Salipiger abyssi: one gene and its partner. Each later gene encodes a partner of the first gene's protein in a complex. Links are inferred from orthologs where the notes say so. Each region holds a gene or a part of one and is shown on either strand. Other genes may lie near its edges.

Evidence for each region. The genes of interacting proteins can lie anywhere in the genome.
Region 2: the proteins of accB (region 1) and accD are in contact, whole or in part, in a solved structure (PDB 8UXZ), measured with the Escherichia coli proteins. The link is inferred for Salipiger abyssi from one-to-one orthologs.

The regions. Positions count from the first base shown.
Region 1 is NZ_CP015093.1:278,562-282,830, reverse strand. What follows is about bases 1-2,944. They hold accB (acetyl-CoA carboxylase biotin carboxyl carrier protein), read right to left. Parts: upstream 1,744-2,944; coding sequence 1,258-1,743; downstream 1-1,257. Other genes in these bases: acs (acetate--CoA ligase), read right to left, coding at 2,608-2,944; Ga0080574_RS04950 (hypothetical protein), read right to left, coding at 1,944-2,417; accC (acetyl-CoA carboxylase biotin carboxylase subunit), read right to left, coding at 1-1,248. In the rest of the region: more of acs, read right to left, coding at 2,945-4,269. UniProt on the Escherichia coli protein: This protein is a component of the acetyl coenzyme A carboxylase complex; first, biotin carboxylase catalyzes the carboxylation of the carrier protein and then the transcarboxylase transfers the carboxyl group to form malonyl-CoA.
Region 2 is NZ_CP015093.1:1,396,408-1,399,237, reverse strand. It holds accD (acetyl-CoA carboxylase, carboxyltransferase subunit beta), read right to left. Parts: upstream 1,954-2,830; coding sequence 1,048-1,953; downstream 1-1,047. Other genes in the region: Ga0080574_RS10370 (CPBP family intramembrane glutamic endopeptidase), read right to left, coding at 2,025-2,830; Ga0080574_RS10380 (bifunctional folylpolyglutamate synthase/dihydrofolate synthase), read right to left, coding at 1-1,051.

The sequences.
Region 1 (4,269 bases):
CGTGGTGTCGACACCGTCAACGATCAGCTCTCCCAGCGCCCGGTTGAGCCGCGACAGCGCCTCCGTCCGGTCGCGGCCCTTGACGATCAGCTTGCCGATCAGGCTGTCGTAATAGGGCGGGATCGCATAGCCCTGATAAAGCGCCGAATCCATCCGCACGCCAAGGCCGCCCGGCGCGTGATACTGGGTGATCTTGCCGGGGCACGGGGTGAAGTTCGGCAGCTTCTCGGCGTTGATCCGCACCTCGATGGCGTGGCCGTCGATGGTCAGATCCTCCTGGGTGAAGGAGAGCGGATAGCCCTCCGCCACGCGGATCTGCTCGCGCACCAGATCGACGCCGAAAATCGCCTCGGTCACCGGGTGTTCCACCTGAAGCCGGGTGTTCATCTCGATGAAATAGAACTCGCCGTCCTCATAGAGGAACTCGATGGTGCCGGCGCCGGAGTATTTCAGATCGGCCACGGCCTTGGCGCAGGTCTCACCGATGCGCTTGCGCTCTTCGGGGGTGATGCAGGGGCCGGGGGCCTCCTCGAACACCTTCTGGTGGCGCCGTTGCAGCGAACAGTCGCGCTCGCCCAGATGCACCGCGTTGCCCTTGCCGTCGCCAAAGATCTGGATCTCGATATGACGCGGCTTTTGCAGGTATTTCTCGATATAGACCTCGTCATTGCCGAAGGCGGCCTTGCCCTCGGCCCGCGCGGTCTGAAAGGCGCGCTCCATTTCCGCTTCGGAATTGGCGACCTTCATGCCGCGCCCGCCACCGCCAGCGGTGGCCTTGATGATCACCGGGTAACCGAATTCGCGGCCGATCTTCTTGGCGGCCTCGACATCGGGCACACCGCCCTCGGAGCCGGGCACGCAGGGCACGCCGAGCGCCTTCATCGTGTCCTTGGCGGTGATCTTGTCGCCCATGACGCGGATATGCTCGGCGGAGGGGCCGATGAAGGTCAGGCCGTGATCCTCGACCATCTGCACGAAGCGGGCGTTTTCGGAAAGAAAGCCATAGCCCGGGTGGATCGCCTGGGCGCCGGTCACCTCGCAGGCCGAGATGATGGCCAGCGGCGACAGATAGCTTTCGGGCGAGGGGGCGGGGCCGATGCAGATGGTCTCGTCGGCCATGCGCACATGCATGGCATCGGCATCGGCGGTGGAATGCACCGCGACGCTGGCGATGCCCATCTCGCGGCAGGCGCGGATGACGCGCAGCGCGATCTCGCCCCGGTTGGCGATGAGAATCTTGTCGAACATGAGCGGCCCTTACTCGAGGATGACCAGAGGGGCGCCGTATTCGACGGGGGCGCCGTCCTCGACGAGGATGCGCTTGACCGTGCCCGCATGCGGGGCGGGGATGTGGTTCATGGTCTTCATCGCCTCGACGATCACCAGCGTGTCGCCTTCGCGCACCTGCTGACCGACCGAGATGAAGGAGGGCGCGCCGGGTTCGGGCTGCATGTAGACGGTGCCGACCATGGGCGAGGTCACCGCGCCGGGATGGGCGGCGGGATCCTCGGGCGCGGTCTCGGCGGCGGGGGTGGCGGCTGCCGGTGCTGCCGCGGGCGCAGGGGCTGCGACCTGAGTGACGGCGGGCGCCGCCTGCGGCATCATGCGGCTGACCCGCACATTGAGGCTGTCATCCTCGCCGTAATCGCGTTTGACCTGAAGCTCCGTCAGATCGTTGTCCCGGAGCAGTTCCGCCAATGCCTTGATGAAGGCCACGTCGGCTTCGTGGGTGTCTTTGCTCATGCAATCCTCGCCGGTGATTTGCCGGGCCTTTTTGCCCTGGCCCCTTGATTTGGCGCTTATAGGCCAAGCGTCGGCCCATGAAAAGCGAGGGAAAGCGGGAAATAGAGGCCCTTCGGCGCATTTGACCACGCGTGAAGGCGCCCCGGGCGCGTGCCGGGGGCGTTGTCTCGAATCATAGGCCGGTGCCGGGGTGGCCCGGCCTATGGCGCGGCGACGGCGGCGGCGTCCGCGTAGGGCGCGGCGGGCGTGCTCGGCTCGTCGGGCGCCTTCGTTTCGGTCTCCGGCTCCGGCGAGCGCTCGGCGCTGTCGGCGCGCGTCGGCGCGTCGGGCGGCGGGCTTGCTTCGTCTCTGGCGCCGGACCCGGTCGGTGCCGGTTCCGGCGGGCGCAGGTCTTGCGTCAGCCGTTCGGCCTGTTCCTCGAGGATCGCGGAAATCTTGATCTGCATGATCGAGGGCGGCGCCACATGTTTGGCCGGGTTGGGAAGCCCGGTCAGGCCGCGCCAGAAATCCGCCGGCGGCTGCCCGCTGGTTTCGGCATCGGTGCCGGTGCGGGCCTGTTCCGAGACAGGCTGGACCTTGGTTTCCCGCGCGGGCCCGTCCGGCACGGCGGGAAGGCCCAGAGGATGCCCGGTGGCCAGAGGTGCCACCGCGGGGGGTACACCCGTGAACTGCATGGAGTCTCTCCATCAGATACAAGGCCCCCACCTATTCGAGCTTAACACAAAGAGTGGGCCAGGGCAGCGGTTTCGTAAAATTCTTCCGTGTTTTCCGTCTCTTGGTTAACGGCTTGTTGCATCGCCCGGGAAACGCAAACGGGCGGGGCCATCCGACGCCCGCCCGTTGCGCTCTTTCACGCGCCCGGGCTCAGCCCTTGTTCGCGCGGTTTTCGATGAGGTCGTCGACGACGGAGGGATCTGCGAGTGTTGAGGTATCGCCGAGGGCGCCGAAATCGTTTTCGGCGATCTTGCGCAGGATGCGGCGCATGATCTTGCCGGAGCGGGTCTTCGGCAGGCCCGGCGCCCACTGGATCAGATCCGGCGAGGCGATGGGGCCGATCTCGGTGCGCACCCAGGTCCGCAGCTCCTTCTTGAGCTCCTCGGACGGCTCCACCTCGTTCATCAGCGTGATGTAGCAGTAGATGCCCTGGCCCTTGACCGGGTGCGGGTAGCCCACCACCGCGGCCTCGGCCACCTTGGCATGCGCCACCAGCGCCGATTCGACCTCTGCCGTGCCCATGCGGTGGCCCGAGACGTTGATCACGTCATCGACCCGCCCGGTGATCCAGTAATCGCCATCCGCATCCACCCGGCAGCCGTCGCCGGAGAAGTAATAGCCCTTGTATTGCTGGAAATAGGTCTGCTCGAAGCGCTCGTGATCGCCCCAGACCGTGCGCATCTGCCCCGGCCAGCTGTCGGCAATCGCCAGCACGCCCTCGGTCGGGCGGTCCTCGATGATCTCGCCGCTTGTCGGCTCCAGCACCACGGGTTTGACCCCGAAGAACGGCTTCATCGCCGCGCCCGGCTTGGTCGCATGCGCGCCCGGCAGCGGCGTCATCAGGTGGCCGCCGGTCTCTGTCTGCCACCAGGTGTCGACGATCGGGCAGCGGCCCTGACCCACCTTGTCGTTATACCAGTTCCACGCCTCCGGATTGATCGGTTCGCCCACGGTGCCCAGCACCTTGAGCGAGGATAGATCGCAACCGGTTACGAAATCGTCACCCTGGCCCATCAGCGCGCGAATGGCCGTCGGCGCGGTGTAGAACTGATTTACTTTATGTTTTTCACAAACCTGCCAGAACCGGCTGGCATCGGGGTAGGTCGGCACGCCCTCGAACATCAGCGTCGTGGCGCCATTGGCCAAGGGCCCGTAAACAATATAGGAATGCCCGGTCACCCAGCCCACATCGGCGGTGCACCAATAGACGTCGCCCTCGTGGTAATCGAAGCTGATCTCCATCGTCATGGCGGCGTAAACCAAATATCCACCACTTGAGTGCACAACCCCCTTGGGCTTGCCGGTCGAGCCCGAGGTGTAAAGGATAAACAGCGGGTCTTCGGCGTTCATCGGCCGCGGCGGGCAGTCGGGGGCGGCGTGCTCCATGAGGTAGTTGAGGTCGACATCGCGGCCCTGGATCCAGGAGGTCTGGTCGCCGGTATGCTTGACGACGAGGCAGCGCACCTTGTCAGAGCAGTGCAGCAGGGCGGCGTCGGTGTTCGACTTGAGCGCGGTCTTGCGGCCGCCGCGCGGGGCGGTGTCGGCGGTGATGACGATCTTGGCGCCGCAATCGTTGATGCGGTTGGCCAGCGCGTCGGGCGAGAAGCCGGCGAAGACGATGGAATGGATGGCGCCGATGCGCGCGCAGGCCAGCATGGCATAGGCGGCCTCGGGGATCATCGGCAGGTAGATGACGACGCGGTCGCCGCGCATGACGCCCTGGGAGAGCAGGACGTTGGCCATGCGGTTCACCTTGTCGTAGAGCTCGGCATAGGTGATGTGCTGCGCGGGGTCTTCGGGGTTGTCGGGCTC
Region 2 (2,830 bases), 1.1 Mb from region 1 along the record:
CGAGCGGGCGCAGATAGCCGCTGATGTCCTTGGTGTTGAGCATCCCGCAGATCAGATGCGTGGGCCGCTCGGGAAGGGTTGCCAGATGCCGCGCCAGCGCCTCGCCCGCCGCCGGGTTGTGGCCGCCATCGAGCCAGAGCTCGACCCCGGGCGCCGCCGCCGCCAGCGGCCCCTCGCGCAGGCGCTGCATCCGGGCGGGCCATTCGGCGCGGGTGACAGCCGCCTCATAGGCGGCCTCGCCGAGCCCCAGATGACGCAGCGCCGCCAGCGCGGCCCCGGCGTTCTCGATCTGATGCGCGCCGGGCAGGGTCGGCAGCGGCAGGTCGAGCAGCCCGTGCTCGTCCTGAAACACCAGCCGCCCGCGCTCTTCCCAGACATGCCAGTGCTGGCCATGGGCGATGAGCGGCGCGCCGAGCTTTGCCGCCTGCGCCTCGATCACCTCCATGACCTCTTCGGGCTGCGGGCCGACCACGCAGGGCACACCGTGCTTGAGGATCCCGGCCTTTTCGCCTGCGATGGCCGCCAGCGTCTCGCCGAGGAATTGCTGGTGATCGAGCGAGATCGGCGTGATCACCGTCAGCGCCGGTTTTTCGAACACATTGGTGGCGTCGAGCCGCCCGCCGAGCCCGGTCTCCATCAGCGTCACATCCGCCGGGGTCCGGGCAAAGGCGAGGAAGGCGGCGCAGGTGGTGATCTCGAAATAGGTGATGCTGTCGCCGCCATTGGCCTCCCAGCATTCATCGAGAACCTCTGTCAGCGCCTCTTCGGAGATCAGCCTGCCCGCCAGCCGGATGCGCTCGTGAAAGCGCGCCAGATGCGGCGAGGTATAGGCATGCACGGTCTTGCCCGCGCCCTCATAACCGGCGCGGATCATCGCCAGCGTCGAGCCCTTGCCATTGGTGCCCGCCGCATGGATCACCGGCGGCAGGTCGCGCTCGGGATGGCCGAGCGCGTCGAGCAGCCGCCAGACGCGGTCCAGCGTCAGGTCGATGATCTTGGGGTGAAGCGACAGCATCCGTTGCAGGATGACATCCGAGCCCTGCGCGCTCATTCCGGGGCAGAGGCCTCTTCGGCGGGCGCCGGCAGGTCGCCCGCCACGGCGGGGGGCATCCCGGTCAGCATCCGGACAATGGTGACAAGCTCTTCGCGCATCTTGCGGCGGTCGGTCACCCGGTCGAGCATGCCGTGCTCGAGCAGGTATTCGGCGCGCTGGAAGCCCTCGGGCAGCTTTTCACGGATCGTCTGTTCGATGACGCGCGGGCCGGCAAAGCAGATCAGCGCGTTGGGCTCGGCGATCTGCACGTCGCCCAGCATCGCGTAGGAGGCGGTCACCCCGCCGGTGGTCGGATGGGTCAGCACGACGATATAGGGCAGGCCGGCCTCGCGCAGCATCTGCACGGCGACGGTGGTGCGCGGCATCTGCATCAGCGACAGGATGCCTTCCTGCATGCGCGCGCCGCCGGCGGCGGAGAACAGGATCAGCGGGCGTTTGAGCTTTTTCGCCTCTTCCGCCGCCTTGATGATCGCGTTGCCCACATACATCCCCATGGAGCCGCCCATGAAGGAGAAATCCTGCGCCGCGCAGACCACCGGGGTACGGCCGATCTCGCCGGTGGCGACGAGCATTGCCTCTTTCTCGCCGGTGGATTTCTGCGCCGCGCGCATGCGGTCGGGATATTTCTTCTGATCGCGGAAATGCAGCGGGTCGGCCAGCGGCTCGGGCACCTTGATCTCGGAGAACACGCCGCCGTCGAACAGCGACTCGAACCGCACGCGCGGGGTGATCGGCATGTGATGGTTGCAATTGGTGCAGACGCCGAGATTGTCCGTCACCTCGCGGTGGAACAGCATCGTCCCGCAGCTGTCGCATTTCATCCAGAGATTCTCGGGCATCTCGCGGCGCGAGAAGATCGAGTTGATCCGGGGGCGGACGTAGTTGGTGATCCAGTTCATGGCTTGCGCCCTTCGCGGCTCCGTGTTTGCGCGTGACTTATGCGCGGTTGCGGCGAAATGCAATCACAGGCTCAGACCCGCAGCGCGATCCGTACCGTCAGCCAGCTGAGAAAGATCGCCGCCAGGTCGAGCGGCAGGATCGCCAGCACCGCCGCCTCGTCGCCGGCGCCGAAGGGCAACAGGTAAAGCGCCAGCCCGGACATGGCGCCCTGCGGCGAGACCAGGGCGATGGCCGAGATATTATTGACCAGATGCAGCGCGATGGCCGGCCCCAGCGTGCCAGCCCGGGCGGTGAGGTCGGCGGCGGCGATGCCGAAGCCGAAGGCCCAGAGCGCCACCAACCCGGCATTGCCGCCATAGGTGCCCGGCGCCCAGTGTCCCAGCGCAAAGAGCGCCGAGGGCGCGATCAGCCAGACGCCCGGATGCGGCAGCCGCGCGGCGAGCTGCGATTGCAGATAGCCGCGAAACAGCAGCTCTTCGCTGCCGGTCTGGATCAGAAGCGCGACGAGGGTCAGCGGCAGCAGCGCCAGCCACCGGCCCAGTGGCATTGCCGGGATCAGCCCGCCCGCCAGCGGCCAGGGCGGCAGCAGCGCCACGGCGATATAGAGCAGTGCCACCGCGATGCCGCTGCGCAGGAACTGCCGCAGCGCCAGCGGCAGCGGGCCGATCAAGCTCACCGTCGCGCGACGGTGTACCAGATGTGTGGCGACGACGGCGCCCACCCCCATGGTGCCGACGCTCAGCAGCAGCGCCAGCAGCCCGGCGGGGGTTTCGCCCTCGCGCATCTGCTCGATCAGCGCCCAGTAGCCTTCGCGCGGGAGTGCCATGGCGGCCAGCGCGAGCAGCCCCTGCTGCAAGCCGAACATCACCAGCAACA